2 regions of the Actinomadura keratinilytica genome follow, and region 2 is predicted to be linked to the other one. Evidence: predicted binding sites of a transcription regulator. Region 2 holds the regulator's gene; the other holds the start of a gene.

Region 1 (9,373 bases), on a different contig from region 2:
GTGCCAGTGGCCGGTCTTGCCGCCGGTCTTCTCCTCGACCCGCACGTCCGTGATGACCGCGGCCGGGTCGAGGGCCTTGACCATGTCGATGAGGGACAGCGCGGCGACCGTGACGGACGTCAGCGCCTCCATCTCGACGCCGGTGCGGTCGGCGGTGCGGACGGTCGCGGCGATGGCGACCCCGTCGTCGCGGACGTCCAGGGTGACCTCGACGCCGTGCAGGGCGATGGGGTGGCACAGCGGCACCAGGTCGGGGGTGCGCTTGGCGGCCATGATGCCGGCGATGCGGGCCACCGCGAGGGCGTCCCCCTTGGGCACGTCCCCGGTGCGCAACGCCTCGACGCACGCCTGCGACAACCGGACGAACCCCGTGGCGACGGCCGAACGGGCCGTCACGTTCTTCTGCGAGACGTCCACCATCCGGGCGGCGCCGGTGTCGTCCAGATGGCTGAACTCCGAACCTGTGCTCATGACGGCAACCTCATGACCTCGACCTGCGATCCGGCGGGCAGCCTGTCGGCGTCCTCCGGCACGACGATCAGGCCGTCGGCCGACGCCAGGGAGGCCATCTGGTGGGAGCCCTGCGCTTTGACCGGCGCCACGGACGGCGGTTCGCCCCCCGACTGGTGCAGCTTCGCCCGCAGGAACTGGCGTATCCCCGCCGGGGAGGTGACGTCCTCGGTGAGCACCGCCCGCACCACGGGGAGCGGGTCGGGGGGCAGTCCCTGCATGACGCGCAGGGCGGGCCGTACGAACACCTGGAACGACACGTAGGCGCTGACGGGGTTGCCCGGAAGGGTGAACACGGGCGTGCCCTTGAGGAGCCCGAACCCCTGGGGCTTGCCGGGGCGCATCGCGACCTTGTGGAAGCCGACCGTGCCCGTCCCCGCCAGTACCTCCTTGACCACGTCGCGCGCGCCCATCGACACGCCGCCGGAGGTGACGATCGCGTCGGCGCGGGTCAGCTGGTCCTCCAGGGCGTCCAAAACCTTCTGGGGCTCGTCCCCCACGGTGGCCTGCCGGTAACCGACTCCTCCGGCCTCGGCCACCGCGAGGGTGAGCATGAAGCTGTTGGAGTCCCAGATCTCCCCGGGGGCGAGCTGTTCGCCGGGCTCGCGCAGTTCGGTGCCGGTGGACAGCACCACGACGCGCGGCCTCGGCCGTACGGTGACGCGCGAGCGGCCCACGGCGGCGATCATGCCGATCTGCGCGGCGCCCAGGCGGGTGCCCGGCTCGACCACGACCTGGCCCGCCGCGACGTCCTCACCGGCCCTCCTGATGGAGTGGCCGGGGGGCGCGGGCCGGGTGATGCGCACCGAGGCGGTGCCGCCGTCGGTCCACTCCACCGGGACGACCGCGTCGGCCCCCGCGGGGATGGGCGCGCCGGTCATGATGCGCGCCGTCAGCCCCGGGCGTATGGCCGACACACCCGGGTCCCCTGCGGCGATGTCGCCGACGACCGGGAGCACCACCGGATCGGTCTCCGACGCCCCCGCGACGTCGGCCGCCACCACCGCGTACCCGTCCATGGCGGAGTTGTCGAACGGGGGCAGCGGCACGGGCGCAGGCACCGGCTCGGCCAGCACGGTGCCGTGCGCCTCCAGCAGTGCCAGGTCCAGCGGCGGAAGCTCCCGGACGGCGCCCAGGATCTCCGCCAGATGCTCGTCGACGGTTCTCATGCCCACGGTCCCCCAGTGTGGCGCGTGGACACGGCTGCTACGAGCCCTCCACGCCGTCGGCCGCGTCGTGCCGCTTGACGAACTCGCGCAGCCACGGGATGAACTCGGGTGCCAGGTCGGGACGCTCGGAGGCGAACTGCACCACGGTGCGCAGGTATTCGAGCTTGTTGCCGGTGTCGTAGCGGCGGCCGCGGAACTTCACCCCGTACACGGTGCCGCCCTGCTCCAGGGGCATCTCGGCGAGGGTGCGCAGCGCGTCGGTGAGCTGGATCTCGCCGCCGCGCCCGGGCGGGGTCTTCTCCAGCACGTCGAACACGGCCGGGTCGCACACGTACCGGCCGATGATGATCCAGTTGCTGGGCGCCTCGTCCGCGGCGGGCTTCTCCACCAGGTCGGTGATGCGCACCACGTCGTCCTCGTCGGTGCCCTCGATGGCGGCGCAGCCGTAGGCCGAGACCTGGTCCGGCGGCACCTCCATCAGCGCCACGACGCTGCCGCCGCGCTGCCGGCGCACCTCGATCATGCGGCTGAGCAGCCGGTCCCGGGAGTCGATCATGTCGTCGCCGAGCAGCACGGCGAACGGCTCGTCGCCCACGTGCTGGCGGGCGCAGAGCACCGCGTGCCCGAGGCCGCGCGGCTCGCCCTGCCGGACGTAGTGCATGGTCGCCAGATCGCTGGACTCGCGGACGGCCGCCAGCCGCTCCTCGTCGCCCTTGGCGCGCAGCGCCTCCTCCAGCTCGTAGGCGCGGTCGAAGTGGTCCTCGATCGACCGTTTGCTGCGCCCTGTGATCATCAGCACATCGGTGAGGCCGGCGTCGACGGCCTCCTCGACGACGTACTGGATCGCGGGCTTGTCGACAACCGGGAGCATCTCCTTGGGGGTCGCCTTGGTGGCAGGCAAGAATCGGGTACCGAGGCCCGCCGCCGGGACCACCGCCTTCTGCACAGGTACGAAGTCGGCCATAGAGAGACCCTAGTCATCCACGAGGACCACAGCGTGCACCAGACCGACGCCAAACTCTCGCGCCGCGCCGAACTGCTGGCCAGGCGCACGGCCATGGATCCGGGCGCGCGCGCCGCCGCTGCCCGTTCGCTGCGGGACACCCTGCTGTCCACCCCCGAGGTGGAGATGGCGGGGACCATCGCGGCGTACGTGTCGATCGGCGCCGAGCCCGACACGCAGGGGCTGCTGTTCGCCTTGTGGAAGCGGGGCGCGTACGTGCTGCTGCCCCGTCTCCTGCCGGACTCCGACCTGGACTGGGCCTCCTACGAGGGGCCCGACTCGCTCGCCCCGGGGCCGCGCGGGCTGCTGGAGCCCACCGAGCCGTCCCGTGGGCCGGACGCCGTGGCGAGCGCGGATGTGGTGCTCGTCCCGGCGGTCGCCGTGGACCGCACGGGGATGCGGCTGGGCCGGGGCGGCGGTTCGTATGACCGTGCTCTGGCGCGGGTGGGCCCCGCCATCCTCACCGTGGCGCTGCTGTACGAGGGGGAGCTGGTCGACACCCTGCCCGCCGAACCGCACGACCAGCGGGTGCGCGCCGCCGTGACGCCGTCCGAGGGCCTTGTCCGCTTCTCGCGCTAGCGGTCGCCGTGGGGGTGGGCGCGTCGCGGTGTACGGGGCGGGGCCGACCCGGGGTGGGTGCGGGCGGAAGATCCACCGTGCGTAAAGTTTTGATCGTCCGGCCCGCCCGTACGCTGCCCGCCGCCCAGCGGGCGTGCGCCAAGGCAAGGGAGGTCTTCAATGACGAAGCCGTGGCGGATCCTCGTCCTGGCGCCGCTGGACCCGTCCCTGATCCGCGGCATTCTCGAACCGGTGGCGGGCGACGCGGCCGAACTCGTCTTCCCGGCGGAGCGGGAACGCGGCGCGCTCCTGGACGCCCTGGCCGACGCGGAGCTGGTGCTGGCCGACTTCAGCGGACGCCTGGCGCTGGACGCCGAGGCCGTGGCGGCGGCGCCGCGGCTGGCGTTCGTGCAGATGCCCGCAGTGGGCACCGACAGCCTCGACCTGGACGCGCTCACCGCCGCGGGTGTGCCCGTGGCCAACGCGGCGGGGGCCAACGCCCGTTCGGTGGCCGAATGGGCGGTCGGCGCCGCGTTCGCGCTCTGCCGCCACCTCGCGTGGTGCGACCGGCGCGTCCGCGAGGGAGGATGGCCGCAGCTGGAGATGCTGGGGCGGGGCGCCCGGGAGCTGCGGGCCCAGCGCGTCGGGATCCTGGGGTACGGGGCGATCGGCTCCGAGACCGCCCGGCTGTTCCAGGCGCTGGGGTGCGCGGTGTCGTACTGGTCGCGCCGGCGGCGCCCCGACGCCACGGCCACCTACCGTGAGCTGGACGACCTGCTCGCCAACTCGGACATCCTCGTGGTGACGCTGCCGCTCACGGACGAGACGCGCGGCCTGCTGGGCCCCGACCGCCTCGCCCTCCTCCCCCAGGGGGCCATGCTGGTCAACGCGGCGCGCGGCGGCATCGCCCCCGACGAGGCGGTGCTGGCGGCGCTGGAGTCCGGGCGGCTGAGCGCCGCCGCGCTGGACGTGTTCGACGAGGAGCCGCCGCCCGCCGACAGCCCCCTGCGCAGGCACGAGAACGTGCTGCTGTCCCCGCACGCGGCCGGTACGACGCTGGACGCGCAGCTGACCATCACGTCGGTGGTGCAGGAGAACCTCGCCGCCGTCCTGGCGGGGCGGCCCGTGGCCAACGTCGTGAACGCGGTGGAGCCGCTGGTCCGGCGGCGCTGACGCGCCCGGCGGACGCCGCGAGTGACGGCGTCGTTCACGTCCCGGGCCGAATCGCCCCAAGAGCCGGTTAAGCGGCGGCCCCCAGGGCAGTACACAGGCCGGTTGGGGCACGTCCCGCCCCCCGCTTCTGGGCCGCCCCCAAACCGAATGTGTGTGTGAAGCACATAAATCGGTAGGATCGCGAACGATTTTTTCTTCGCGGCCCCGCAGGGGAGGGATGTGCGGCTCGAACTCTGGCTACTCTTCGGCTCGACACTCGTACTCATCGCAATCCTAGCGGTCCGGCTGTCCCACCGGGCGGGACTTCCGACCCTTCTGGCGTACATGGGCATCGGCCTGTTCCTCGGCGAGGCCGGGCCCATCGGCCTGCGCTTCGACAACACCGAACTGGCGGAGGTGCTGGGGCTGGCCGCGCTCGTCCTGATCCTCGCCGAGGGCGGCATCACCACCAACTGGCGCAACGTACGGCCGTCCGTACCCGCGGCACTGGCCGTCTCCACGCTCGGCACCCTCATCAGCGTGGTCATCGTGGCGGTCGCCGTGCACTGGCTCCTCGACATGGACTGGCGCCTGGCGTTCCTGCTGGGGGCCGTACTGGGCCCTACGGACGCGGCCGCGGTCTTCTCCGTGCTGCGCCGCCTGCCGCTACCGTCCCGGCTCGTCGGGCTCCTTGAGGCCGAGTCGGGATTCAACGACGCCCCCGTCGTCATCGTCGTCGTCTGGCTCAGCACCCACTCCGGCATGCCCAACGTGGCGGAACTGGCCGGCATCATGATCTACGAGCTGGCCGCAGGCGGCGCCCTGGGCTTCCTCATCGGCTGGCTGGGCGCGTACGCGCTTCGCCGGATCGCCCTGCCCGCCTCCGGCCTCTACCCCATCGCCGTGCTGTCGTTGGCGATCGGTTCGTACGGGGCTGCGGTCCTCCTGCACGCCAGCGGATTCATGGCCGTATACGTCAGCGCGTTGGTGCTGGGCAACGCGCGCCTTCCGCACCGTCCCGCCACCCGGGGGTTCGCCGAGGGCATCGCCTGGCTCGCCCAGATCGGCCTGTTCGTGATGCTGGGGCTGCTGGCCTCCCCCGAGGACCTGCCTGCGCAGATCGCCCCCGCGCTCGTGGCCGGATTCGTGCTGCTGCTGGTGGCCCGCCCCGTGTCGGTGCTGCTGTCCACGGCGGGGTTCGGACTGTCGCTGGGCGAGAAGGCGTTCGCCTCCTGGGCGGGGCTGCGCGGCGCCGTGCCGATCGTGCTGGCGACCATCCCGATGGTGGAGGACGTTCGGGGCGCCGATCGGCTCTTCTCCATCGTCTTCACCATCGTCGTGGTGTTCACCCTGCTGCAGGGGCCGACGCTGCCGCTGGCGGCCCGCCTGTGCCGGCTGAAGGGCGACCAGGAGGCCCGCGAACTGGACGTCGAGGCCGCCCCGCTGGAGGAGCTGCACGCCGACCTGCTGGAGGTCCGGGTGCCCCGCGACTCGCTGCTGAACGGTGTGGAGATCTTCGAGCTGCGGCTGCCGCAGGGCGCCTCGATCACGCTGATCGTGCGGGACGGGACCAGTTTCGTCCCCGGGCCGACGACGGCGTTGCAGGCGGGCGACCGGATGCTGGTGGTCACGACCGCGGCCGTGCGGGAGGCCACGGAACGGCGCCTGCGGGCCGTCAGCCGCCGCGGCAAGCTGGCGGGCTGGTTCGGCGAGACCGGGACGTAGCCGGCGGCCCCCCGTCACCGTGGGCGCGACCTGCGGGAACAGGCCGCGCGCAAATCAGGTTCTACGCATGGGTACCATTAGCAGTCGTTCTAGGTGAGTGCCAGCCCGCCTGACCGGGCTGAGTCAGCGAGGAGGAACCGTGCCGACGTATCAGTACGTTTGCACCGAGTGCGGCGAGCCTCTGGAGGTCGTGCAGAAGTTCAGCGACGCCGCGCTGACGGACTGCCCGGCATGCAACGGCAGGCTTCGCAAGGTCTTCTCCGCCGCGGGCATCATCTTCAAGGGCTCCGGCTTCTACCGGACCGACAGCCGCAGCTCCAGCTCGTCCTCGACCCGCGGCACCTCCAACGGCTCCAAGAGCTCCTCCTCCAGCACGTCCGAGTCGTCGAGCTCGAACGGCTCGTCCTCGTCGTCGGATTCCTCGTCGAGCTCGTCCTCCTCGTCGTCGAGCAAGGTCGCCTGACCGGTACGCCGACGTTCCCGATCCGAAGGATCATGGCCGGTTCCCAGGAGCCGCACCCGCCGTCCATGGTCCTTCGGACTTCTTCCCCTCCCTTTTCGCCTTCTCCCGACGCCCCGGCGCATCCTTCGGCCCGTGACCGGTAGCGGCCGTCGCCGGGCTCGTCGTCTGCCCGTCCCCGAAGCGCGCATCATGTTCACGACACCTCGTGCGCGGGACGGAAACCGCCTCCTCCGGCAGGCGTAGCCGCGTTGAGCCGCCCCCATGTGCCGCGGCGCCTCCCCCATGGAGCCGCCCCCTCGTCCTGCCGCGCTGGTCACACTGGTTGAACGGCATGGGCGCCATGCAGGCCGTTCCTCTTCTTCTGCGCAGCGCCGCCGTCCCCTACGCCTCGCGCAGTAGGACGGGGCGGAGGCGTGCTTCTTCTGAGGTAGCGCCACTCCCGTCCAGCGCGGGACGACCGCCGCCGCGTCGACGGCGGACGATGGTCAGGCCCAGAGCGGAGGGGCGCTCAGCCCCCAGGGCATCCACCCGCTCCGGAAAGTCGCGATAGTACTTGATGCCCCTCTGATATCGAGACATTCTGACGGCATTTAGACGCGACATATCTCGATTCGGGAGAAGTCATGAGCGCACCCTCTGACGCTCCACCCGAAACCGGCGGCCCCGGTCGCCGCGTCGCGGGGTTCATCGCCGGCCGGCGCACCAAGTGGGTCGTGCTGGCCGTCTGGGTCGTGCTGCTGGCCGCCCTCGGCCCGCTCGCCGCCCGGCTCGGCGACGTCGAAAACAACGCCGCCGCCGCCTGGCTGCCCGGCAGCGCGGAGTCCACGCAGGTCGTCGAGCTGCAGGAGCGGTTCCGCGACGACCAGGCGATGCTCGCCGTGATCGTCTACGAGCGGCCGTCCGGCATCACCGCCGCCGACCAGGCCAAGGCCCGGTCCGACGCCGCGGCACTGGCCGCCCTGCCGGGCGCGCACCAACCGCAGGGGCCGTTCCTCAGCCGGGACGGCAAGGCCCTGCAGACCCTCGTCCCGCTCACCAACGTCCTGCAGAACATCGACAACGCCCGCGACCTGGTCCAGCGCGGCCCGCCCGGGCTGACGACGCACGTCACCGGCCCGGCGGCCCGCGACACCGACATGGTCAAGGTCTTCGACACCATCGACGGCTTCCTGCTCATGGCCGCCGGGCTCGTCGTGATCGTCCTGCTGCTGTTCATCTACCGCAGCCCGCTGCTGTGGCTCGTCCCGGTGCTCAGCGCCCTGGTCGCGCTCGGCCTGGCCCAGTCGGCGGTGTACCTGTCGGCCCGGTACGCCGACCTGACCGTCAACGGGCAGAGCGCCGGCATCCTCACCGTCCTGGTGTTCGGCGTGGCCACCGACTACGCGCTGCTGCTGGTCGCCCGCTACCGCGAGGAGCTGCACCGGCACGCCGACCGGCACGAGGCCATGGCGTTCGCGCTGCGCCGCGCCGCCCCCGCCATCATCGCCTCCGCCGCGACCGTCGCCGTCGGCCTGCTGTGCCTGCTGGTCGCGGAGATGAACTCCACCGCGGGTCTCGGCCCGGTCGCCGCCGCCGGCGTGATCACCGCACTGGCCTCCATGACCACCCTGCTGCCCGCCCTGCTGGTGATCTGCGGACGGTGGCTGTTCTGGCCCCTGGTGCCCCGCTACGACGCCAAGTACCTGGCACCCGCGGCGTACGAGGCCGAGCACGGCATCTGGAGCCGCGTGGCCGGGCTGGTCGGCCGCCGCTCCCGGGTGATCTGGGCCGTCACATCGGTCGGCCTGGTCGCGCTGCTCTTCGGGCTGGGCTCGCTGCGGACGCAGGGGCTGTCGAACGCCGGCCAGTTCGTCGACAAGCCCGACTCGGTGGCCGGGGCGGAGGCCGTCGCCCGGCACTTCCCGGTGGTCTCGGGCTCGCCCGCCGTCATCATCGCCAAGGCCTCCGCGTCCCAGCAGGTCGCCGCCGCCGTCTCCGGCACGCCAGGGGTGGCCGAGCTGAGCCGTCCGGTCACCGCCGCAGGACTGGTGCGGTACGAGGCGACACTGCGCGACCCCGCCGACAGCAAGGCCGCCCAGCGCACCGTCGACCGCCTGCGCGACGCGGTGCACGCGGTGCCCGGCGCCGATGCCAAGGTCGGCGGTGAGACCGCCATCTCCCTCGACACCAACCGCGCCGCCGCCCGCGACAACCTGGTCATCATCCCGGTCGTCCTGGCGGTGATCCTGCTCATCCTGGTCGCGCTGCTGCGGTCTCTGGTCGCGCCCCTGCTGATGATGGCCACCGTGGTGCTGTCGTTCCTGGCCTCCCTGGGCGTCAGCGCACTGGCCTTCCGGCACGCGTTCGGCTTCGAGGGGTCCGACGCCGTGTTCCCCCTGCTGGCGTTCATCTTCCTGGTGGCGCTGGGCGTGGACTACAACATCTTCCTGATGCACCGGGTCCGGGAGGAGTCGCAGGCCCTCGGCACGCGCCGCGGGGTGCTGCGCGGCCTCACCGTCACCGGCGGCGTCATCACCTCGGCCGGGCTGGTGCTGGCGGCCACGTTCGCCGCCCTGCTGACCGTGCCGCTGGTCGGCATGGTCGAGATGGGCTTCGTCGTCGCCTTCGGTGTGCTGCTCGACACGCTGATCGTCCGGTCGCTCCTCCTGCCCGCCCTGTCGTACGACCTCGGCCGCCGCATCTGGCTCCCGGGCGCGCTGGGACGGCGCCGCCCGTCCGCCGAGCCGGACCCGTCCAAGGCCCTGACCCGGGTGAACTGACCCTCACCACCGAAGGGGCCCGGCGCGTCCGGGC
Region 2 (9,373 bases):
AGGCAGTCGGTCATCGGTCTCCCTCCGCGATCGTGCCCGAATCCTACCGAGCCCCACCGGGCTCCCACCGGGCTCCCGGCGCGCGGCGCCGCCCCGGCGGCCGCGGACGCCCCGCGCCGCACCGGGGCACGCCGATCGCCCGATCACGGATCGGCCGCATTCCACCGGCCCGCTGGATTAAGGTGGCAACCCTGGCGTACCCCCCGGTCCGAAACCCCTGCGCCTCCCCGCCTTTCGGCCGGTCGGGTTCGCCATGCACGCCGTCCCGAAGGCGCTCATCCGAACGGATGGCCGGGGGACGGCACAGGCGGCGGATAGGTGACCGAGGTTGGCAGGAACATGCCCTTTCGTAAACCGGACGACGAGGGCGCGCGTCCCACAGACGTGACCGAGACCCTCGTGGCCAGGGGCACGGCGGGGGCGGTGGCCGTCGCCTGGGATGCCGATCAGGCGCTCACCGCCCTGTACAGCGCCAACTACCGTTCGCTGGTACGGCTCGCGGCGATGCTGGTCCGCGACGCCGGGACGGCCGAGGAGGTCGTCCAGGACGCCTTCGTCGCCATGCACGGTGGCTGGCGGCGCCTGCGCGACCCCGACAAGGCCCTGTCCTACCTGCGCCAGTCGGTGGTCAACCGGTCGCGGTCGGTGCTGCGGCACCGCGCTGTGGTGGAGAAGTACGCCCCCAAGGGGCTCCCGGACGCGCCCAGTGCGGAGGCGGGCGCGATCGGCGAGCTCGAACGCAGTGCGGTGATCGAGGCGCTGCACCGGCTGCCCGCCCGCCAGCGGGAGGCCCTGGTGCTGCGCTACTACGCCGACCTGTCCGAAGCGGAGATCGCCAGCGCGATGGGCATCAGCCGCGGCGCCGTCAAGAGCCACACGGCCCGCGGGATGGCCGCGCTGCGCAACGTCCTGGAGCAGTTCTCGTGACTTCCACCCAGCACCTGAGGCCGCCCGGGCCCCCCGGACGGCCGAGGGGCGGCTCTGCCGCGCCGCCGGCCGTCCGGGGCGCGCGTCTGAGGGGCGACCCCCCGCGCGGGGCGGCGGTACCCCAGCCGCCGTCGCGCGCCTGCGGGCCGTCCTCGCGACCGAGCAATCGAAAGGAGGACGGGGCCTCCGCCGGCCTGCGGGCCGCTCCCTTCGCCCCGGATGTGACATGACCGACCCCCACGACGAGTACGGCGAGATCCTCCGCCGTGCGCTCAACGCGGAGGCGGAGAAGGTCACCCCCGCGGCCGACGGCCTGGAGCAGATCCGCCGGCGCATCGAGGAGCGGCGGCGGCGCCGGTTCTCCTGGGACTGGTTCACCGCCAACTGGGTGCGTCCGCTGCTGGCGGTCGCGGCCGCCGTGGCGATCGCCGGGCTCGGCGTCTCGGCGCCGCAGACGCTGGGGTTCCTGTCGTCGACCGCCGGCGGCAACGGCTCCTCCGACGGTCACGGGCAGGGCTCGCTGGAGGGGACGGTCCCGGGCGCTCCCGGTGCACAGCCCGGCACCCGCACCCCCGACTCCTACGGCAGCGCTCCCGGCGACGACCCTTCGGCGTCCGTCACCGTCACCCCGTCGACCGCCAGTGGCTCCCCAGGGTGTGCTCCCGACGACACCACCACGGACGGCGCGTCCGCGGGCTCCCCCGCCCCGCCGGCGAGCGGTCCGTGCAGCACCCCGCCGACCACGCCGACCCCGCCCACCGAGCAGCCGCCCGAGACGCCGACGACGCCTTCCAGCGAGCCTTCCCAGCAGCCCGAGGCGCCGACATCGAGCGAGCCCGCCCCCGCCTCCACGGACGCGCCCGCCGTGGCCCCAGAGTGATCTGACGGGTCACCGAGCCGGCGCGCACAATCCCACACCCCGCGATCCCTCCAGCCCGGGATCGGCTTCCGCATGCCCTCGACTTCCGCATGCCCTCGAAACGCACGCCCGTGCCGTGCGCCGGTGCGTGCGGTCTGGCGGGCGGCCTACCAGCGGCCGGTCGCGGCGAACAGGACCGCCGCGGCCGCCACGCCCGCGGTGGAGGTGCGCAGGACGGTCGGGCCCAGGCGGACCGGACGCGCCCCGGCGGCGGCGAACCGGTCGAGCTCCTCGGGGGCGATGCCGCCCTCCGGGCCGACGACCACCACGATGTCGCCGCTGCGGGGCGGCCGCAGCGCGCTGAGCGGCTCGCCGGCCTCCTCGTGCAGGACGACGGCGCAGGCCGCGGCGGCGATCCGGGCCTCGACGTCGGCGGTGGCGGCCAGCGGCGGCACCTCCGGCAGCCAGCTGCGGCGGGCCTGCTTGGCGGCCTCCCGGGCGGCGGTGCGCCAGCGTCCCAGGGCCTTGTCGCGCCGGTCCGGGCGCCACTGCGTCACGCAGCGGGCCGCCGCCCACGGGACGATCTCGTCCACGCCCGCCTCGGTCATCGTCTCCACGGCCAGCTCGCCCCGCTCGCCCTTGGGCAGCGCCTGGACGACCACCAGGCGCGGCCGGGGGCGCTCGTGGCGGTGCCGGGCGAGCACGTCCAGGGTCAGCGACGCGCGGCCGGCCGCGGCCACCACGCATTCGGCCAGCAGCCCGGCGCCGTCGGTGAGGTCGACGCGCTCGCCGGGCCGCAGCCGGCGCACGGTGGCCGCATGCCGGCCTTCCGGCCCGTCGAGCAGCACGCGGTCGCCCTCCAGCGCGGAGGACTCGGCCAAGAAGACCGGCGGAGACACAGGTTCCCGTTCTGACTGGTCGCCGTATCGGGGGGATGCCCCGGGCTACTGGTTGAACACGTCGCGCAGCCGCGAGAACACGCTGCGCTGGCCGGGGGCGAACTTGCCGGGCGGGCGCTCCTCGCCGCGCAGCTCGGCCAGGCGGCGCAGCAGCGCCTCCTGCTCGTCGTCGAGCTTGGCCGGCGTCTCCACGTTGACGTGGATGAGCAGGTCGCCGCGGCCGCTCTCGTTCAGGTGCCGCACGCCCCGCCCGTAGAGGGTGATGACGTGGCCGGACTGCGTGCCCGGCTTGATGTCGACCTCCTCGGCGCCGTCCAGCGTGTCGATGGTCACGCTGGTGCCGAGGGCCGCCGCGGTCATCGGGATCTGCACGGTGCAGTGCAGGTCGTCGCCCTCCCGCTCGAAGATCGGGTGCTGCTTCTCGACGATCTCCAGGAACAGGTCGCCGGGCGGGCCGCCGCCCGGGCCGACCTCGCCCTCCCCGGCCAGCTGGATGTGGATGCCGTTCTCCACGCCCGCCGGGATCTTGACCTTGACGGTGCGGCGGGTGCGGACCCGGCCGTCGCCCGAGCACTCCGGGCACGGGGTGCGGATCACGCTGCCGAAGCCGTTGCAGCGCGGGCACGGCCGCGAGGTCATCACCTGGCCGAGGAACGAGCGCTGCACCTGCTGCACCTCGCCGCGGCCCATGCAGGTGTCGCAGGTCTCCGGGTGGGTGCCGGGCGCGCAGCCCGACCCCTCGCAGGTGGTGCACACCACGGCGGTGTCGATCGTCAGCTCGCGCGTGGTGCCGAAGGCGGTCTCGGCCAGGTCCAGCTCGACGCGCAGCGTGGCGTTGCGGCCGCGCCGGGCGCGGGTGCGCGGGCCGCGCGAGGTCGCCGTGCCGAAGAAGGCGTCCATGATGTCGCTGAACGGGAAGCCGGCGCCGCCGAACGGCCCGGCCCCGCCCGCGCCCCCGCCCGGGGCGAACGGATCCGCGCCCAGGTCGTACATCTCGCGCTTCTTGGGATCGGAGAGCACCTCGTACGCCTGGGTGATCTCCTTGAACCGCTCCTGGGTCTCCGGATCGGGGTTGACGTCCGGATGCAGCTCGCGGGCGAGCCGCCGGTACGCCTTCTTGATCTCGTCCGGGCTCGCGTCGCGGCGGACCCCCAAGGTCGCGTAGTAGTCGTTGGCCACTTACGACCCCGCCAGGATCTGTCCAACGTAGCGTGCCACTGCCCGTACCGCTCCCATCGTGCTGGGGTAGTCCATGCGTGTCGGCCCGAGCACTCCGAGCCGGGCCAGCGTCCTGTCCCCGACGCCGTAGTCGGCCGCGACCACCGAGGTGAAGCGCAGCCCCTCGTCGGGGTTCTCCGTGCCGATCCGCACGGTAACAGAAGACGAGGAGTCGCCGACCTCGCCGAGCAGGCGCATCAGCACCACCTGCTCCTCCAGGGCCTCCAGGACCTCGCGCAGGCTCTGCGAGAAGTCCACGGCCGCCAGGTTGGCGGCGCCGGCGAACACGATCTTCTCGTCGTGCTTTTCGACCAGCGTCTCCAGCAGCACCGACAGTACCGCCGCGGCGACCGGCCGGTCGTCCGCCGCCACCTTCTCCGGAAGGTCGGCCACGGCGTTCGGCACCTCGCCGAGCCCGCAGCCGTCCAGACAGGTGTTGAGCAACGCCCGCAGGTGCCCGACGGTCTCCTCGGAGACCTCGCGCGGTGTCTCGATGACCCGCTGCTCGACCCGGCCGGTGTTGGTGATCAGGACCAGCAGCAGCCGGTGCGAGGCCACCGGGACCAGCTCCACGTGCCGCACCGTCGAACGGGTCAGCGACGGGTACTGCACCACGGCGACCTGGCGGGTCAGCTGGGCCAGCAGCCGCACCGTCCGGCCGACCACGTCGTCGAGGTCGTAGGCGCCGCTGAGGAACGTCTCGATGGCGCGCCGCTCGGCCGCCGACAGCGGCTTGATCGTGGACAGCCGGTCGACGAACAGCCGGTAGCCCTTGTCGGTGGGCACCCGCCCCGCGCTGGTGTGGGGCTGGGTGATGTACCCCTGCTCCTCCAGCACGGCCATGTCGTTGCGGATCGTCGCCGGGGACACGCCGAGGTTGTGCCGGTCGGCCAGCGACTTCGACCCCACCGGCTCGTTGGTGGAGACGTAGTCCTCGACGATGGCGCGCAGGACCGCCAGCTTCCGGTCGTCGAGCACGTGGTCACCTCCTCCCTGCCCCCGTACTGGCACTCCATACTTCCGAGTGCCAAGTGTACGGCCCGGCGGGCGCAGGCTGGAGTGCCTGGCGCGGACGGAAACGGCCCGGGGCGCCTCCGGAGCCGCGCCGGTGGCCGGTCGCGGCCGCCCGGGGGCGCGCCACGCCGATGGACGTGCGCCGCCGGTGCCGCGGCGTTCGGGGCGGTTAATGTGCGGATCCGTGCGGAGTAAGGACTACGGAAACGACGTCCTGGCGGGCGACTGGCGGCGGCCGCGGAAGGGCGGCGTGCCCGAGATCCCGGCCGAACGCGACCTGGTGGTGGAGGACCCCGACAGCGGCTTCTGCGGCGCCGTGGTCGGCTGCGACAAGTTCGGCGTGACGCTGGAGGACCGGTTCGGCAGGCGCCGGGTGTTCCCGTTGACCAAGGCGGGGTTCCTGCTGGACGGCAGGCCCGTCACGCTCGTCAGGCCCGGCCCGGAGCCGCGGCGGGCCCCGGCGCGCTCGGCCTCCGGGTCGATCGCGGTGAGCGGCCTGCGCGCGCGGGTGGCCCGGGAGAGCCGCATCTACGTGGAGGGCGTGCACGACGCCGAGCTGGTGGAGAAGATCTGGGGCCACGACCTGCGGGTGGAGGGCGTGGTCGTGGAGTACCTGGAGGGCGTGGACGACCTGCCCGCCATCGTGGCGGAGTTCGCGCCCGGCCCGCAGCGCCGCCTGGGCGTGCTCGTCGACCACCTGGTGGAGGGGTCCAAGGAGAGCCGGATCGCCGCGCAGGTGCGCTCCCCCCACGTCCTGGTGACCGGCCACCCGTTCGTCGACATCTGGCAGGCCGTCAAGCCCCGCGCCGTCGGAATAAGGGCGTGGCCGGACGTCCCCCGCGGCGTACCTTGGAAGGAAGGCGTGCTCGCTGCTCTGGGTTGGGGGGACGACGTGAGCGAGGGATGGCGGCGCATCCTCGGCTCCGTGAACTCCTACACCGACCTGGAACCCGAGCTGCTCGGGCGCGTCGAAGAGATCATCGACTTCGTGACGGCCTCCTAGCGCCCTCCGGGCCGTGCCGCGGCCCCGGCGGGCACCGTGTCCCCATCCCTCCCGACCTCTTGTCCCAGCCCCGCAGCCCTCACCGCAGGCGACCACGAGGAGCAGGCCATGACGCACGGGCACCCCGGCCAGCCGGGATACGACCCGCCCAACCACGGGCAGCAGCCGGGTTACGGGCAGCAGCCACAGCCCGGTCACGACCCCCAGGGCTACGGGCAGCAGCCCGGCTACGGGTACGAGCAGCCCCCCGGGTACGGTCAGCCGGGATACGGCGCCTACGGGCAGGCGCCCGCGTACGGCTCCTACGGCGGCCAGATGCAGCCGTACGGCGCCCCCGGGTACGGCCCCGGGCAGATCACCGCGGACGAGCGGACGTGGGCGCTGCTGGGCCATCTGGGCCAGCTCCTGCTCGGCTTCATCGCGCCGCTGCTGGTCTACCTGATCAAGAAGGACGAGTCGCCGTTCCTGCGGCACCACGGCGCCCAGGGCCTGAACTTCGCGCTCACCCAGGCCGTCTACCTGGTCATCAACATCGTGCTGATGTTCCTGCTCATCGGCTTCCTCACGTTCTTCGCGCAGTTCATCGCGGAGATCGTGCTGCTGATCATGGCGGCGGTCGCCGGGAACCGCGGCGAGTACTACCGCTTCCCCTCGTTCATGGCCTGGCCCATGATCCGCTGACGCGCGCACCGCGCCGGGCCGGGCCGGCCGCCGGGCCGCCCCGGCGCGTCCGGCACCCGGTTCGGGGCGAGGCGTCAGATCAGGTCGCGGACGACGGCGTCGGCGAGCAGCCGGCCGCGCAGGGTCAGCACCGCGCGGCCGCGCCGGTAGGGCTCCGGCTCGATCAGCCCGTCGTCGATCATGCGGCGGACGGCCCCGTCGTCCAGCAGCCCGGCGGGGCAGCCGTCGGCCAGCCGCAGCTCGAGCATGATGCGCTCGACGCGGCGGTCGGCGTCGTCCAGGACCTCGCGTGCGTGCGCGGGGGTGACGCCCTCGGCCAGCCGCGCCGCGTAGGCGGCGGGGTGCTTGACGTTCCACCAGCGGGTGCCGCCCACGTGGCTGTGCGCGCCGGGTCCCACGCCCCACCAGTCGGCGCCCGTCCAGTAGAGCATGTTGTGGCGGCAGCGGGCGTCGGGGGCCGCCGCCCAGTTGGAGATCTCGTACCAGTGCAGGCCGTGGGCGCTCAGCAGCTCGTCCGCGATGAGATAGCGGTCGGCCATGGCGTCGTCGTCCGGCTGCCGCAGCTCCCCGCGCCGCACCTGCGCGGCCAGGCGGGTGCCCTCCTCGACGATGAGCGCGTAGGCCGAGACGTGGTCGGGCCCCGCGGCCAGCGCCGCCTCCAGGGACGCCCGCCAGTCGTCGTGGCTCTCCCCCGGCGTGCCGTAGATGAGGTCCAGGTTGACGTGCTCGAAGCCCGCGCCGCGCGCCCAGTCCACGACCTGCGGCACGCGGCCGGGCGTGTGGGTGCGGTCCAGCACGGCCAGCACGTGCTCGCGGGCGCTCTGCATGCCGTAGGACACGCGCGTGAACCCGGCCTCGCGGAGCTTGCCCAGGTACGCCTCGTCCACCGACTCGGGGTTGGCCTCGGTGGTGACCTCGGCGTCCGGGGCCAGCCCGAACTCGGCGTCGATGGCGGCCAGGACGCGGCCCAGGTCGTCCGGCGCCAGCAGCGTCGGCGTGCCCCCGCCCACGAAGACGGTCGCCACGGGCAGGTCCGCGTCGCCGAGCACGCGGCGCGCCATGCGGACCTCGGCGATCGCCGTGTCCGCGTAGGAGTCGCGGCTCGCCCCCGGGCCGAGTTCACCGGCGGTGTAGGTGTTGAAGTCGCAGTAGCCGCACCGCGTCACGCAGAACGGCACGTGCACGTAGAAGGCGAACGGCCGCGTCCCCAGCCCCTCCAGGGCGCGCGCGGGGAGCGCGCCGTCGGCGGGTACGGGGTCACCATCGGGCAGGGTAGCGGGCACCCCTCCAGTGTGCCGCCGCCCGCCTCATGCCGTGACCGCCCCCGGGGTCACCGCCCGGCGAGCCTGTCGCGCAGCCAGTCGGGCATGTGCTCCCGGGAGCGGGGGAAGCGCTCCAGGTCCACCGCGTAGGTGTCGGCGGTCAGCGGCGGGTTGAAGTCGGGTTCGCCGTCGTAGTCGAACTCGGCGCTGAACCGCCCGGACCGCTCCACCCGCAGGCGCGCGGTGAACCACGCGCCCCTGCCCTCGCGGTACATCAGCCGCCGCAGGTCGTCCATCTTGTCGCTGGCCTGCCCGGGCACCGTGGTGGGGCGGATGTCGCCGTCGGCGTCGACGACCTGCAGAGCGGAACTGTCGATGCCGACGGCGGCGCGGAACACGAACTCCATGTGCTCCCACCCGTCGGGGGCCGCCGACCGCAGCGCCCGCACCGCCCCGTTCACCGTCTCCCGCTCCTCCGGGGACAACAGCACCTGCTCGGAGTGGGTCACGGCGCATCCTCCCTTGTCGTCCCACGCCGCCTGGCGGCCGGTCCCCCGACCCTACCGACCCGCCCCCGCCCGCTCCTGGATCATGACCGTGTCGCCGGCCTGCGGCATGCGCGTCCGGGGTGGTGATCAGCGCGGATAGAGTCGGCCACGTGCGCAACGAAAGGGCGGCGGGGTACGGCCGGGTGCCGGCCCGGGTGCTGCTGCAGGGGGAGCCCGCCGGATGGCGCTCGGTGGTCGTCGACGAGGACGGGACGGAGCGGCACGCCGACCTGGGCGGCCCGGGCGTCCTGTGGAGCGAGGACGGCCGCGACGACCCCGAACCCGCGTGGTGGGCGCGCCGGCTGGCCGAGGCGGCGGAGGCGCTGCGCCGCCGCGTCGAGGAGGCGCTGACCGACCGCACGTTCGCCGAACTGGGCGTCGAGAGCGAGATCACCTGGTTCGCGGTGGACGAGCCGGTCGCCTGGGAGGGCCTGGTCACGCTGCGCGAACCCGACCCCGCGCGCTTCCCGGGGCGGGTGCCGCCGTTCGTGGTGACGCTGGAGCCGGGACGCGGCGCCCTGCTGCCGGACGCCAGCCTGCTGTTCACCACCCTCGCGCAGGACGCCTGGACCACGCTGACCGCCGTGGCCGAGCGCTGCCGCACCCCTGCGCCGGTCGCCTCGTTCGTGTGCGGCTGGGAGGGCACGCGCACCGTGCGGGTGGGCCGCGGCAGCCTCTCGCTGTCGACCTGGCGCGGCCCCGACGGCGCGGAGCGGATCGGCGAGATCCACGGCGGGCGCCGCCCGGGCTGGGGCGGCAACCCCGAGCTGCGCGTCCGGCTCGACGGCATCGACCTGCTGGACGAACCCGCCCGCGACGTCATCACGCTGTTCCGCGACCTCGGCCACGAGGTGGTGACCAGAGGCGGCCTGCACGTCCTGCCCGCGCTGGGCGTGACGCTCTACCCGCCCGAAGGGGCGGCCGAACGGTTCACCGCCGCCGCCCTTCGCGACCCGCTCGCC

The links. The regulator HrcA, encoded in region 2, represses chaperone genes, less so after heat shock. The targets are predictions, from matches to a motif close to TTGGCACTCTCNNNNNGAGAGTGCCAA.
Positions count from the first base shown of each region.
Region 1: a site for HrcA is predicted at 6,195-6,221, ahead of ABD879_RS13740 (FmdB family zinc ribbon protein). Genes of this name have one in related genera too.

Region 1 is NZ_BAABDO010000033.1:40,552-49,924, reverse strand. It holds gene moaC (cyclic pyranopterin monophosphate synthase MoaC) at 1-471, opposite strand, end outside; gene glp (molybdotransferase-like divisome protein Glp) at 468-1,679, opposite strand; gene galU (UTP--glucose-1-phosphate uridylyltransferase GalU) at 1,717-2,643, opposite strand; gene ABD879_RS13755 (5-formyltetrahydrofolate cyclo-ligase) at 2,677-3,261, shown strand; gene ABD879_RS13750 (NAD(P)-dependent oxidoreductase) at 3,421-4,413, shown strand; gene ABD879_RS13745 (potassium/proton antiporter) at 4,633-6,117, shown strand; gene ABD879_RS13740 (FmdB family zinc ribbon protein) at 6,257-6,580, shown strand; gene ABD879_RS13735 (MMPL family transporter) at 7,204-9,339, shown strand.
Region 2 is NZ_BAABDO010000076.1:128-9,500, reverse strand. It holds gene ABD879_RS21810 (histidine triad nucleotide-binding protein) at 1-14, opposite strand, end outside; gene ABD879_RS21805 (SigE family RNA polymerase sigma factor) at 385-927, shown strand; gene ABD879_RS21800 (hypothetical protein) at 1,154-1,807, shown strand; gene ABD879_RS21795 (16S rRNA (uracil(1498)-N(3))-methyltransferase) at 1,954-2,685, opposite strand; gene dnaJ (molecular chaperone DnaJ) at 2,731-3,864, opposite strand; gene hrcA (heat-inducible transcriptional repressor HrcA) at 3,865-4,881, opposite strand; gene ABD879_RS21780 (DUF3097 domain-containing protein) at 5,102-5,920, shown strand; gene ABD879_RS21775 (DUF4870 domain-containing protein) at 6,029-6,601, shown strand; gene hemW (radical SAM family heme chaperone HemW) at 6,676-7,884, opposite strand; gene ABD879_RS21765 (antitoxin YezG family protein) at 7,932-8,372, opposite strand; gene ABD879_RS21760 (hypothetical protein) at 8,522-9,373, shown strand, end outside.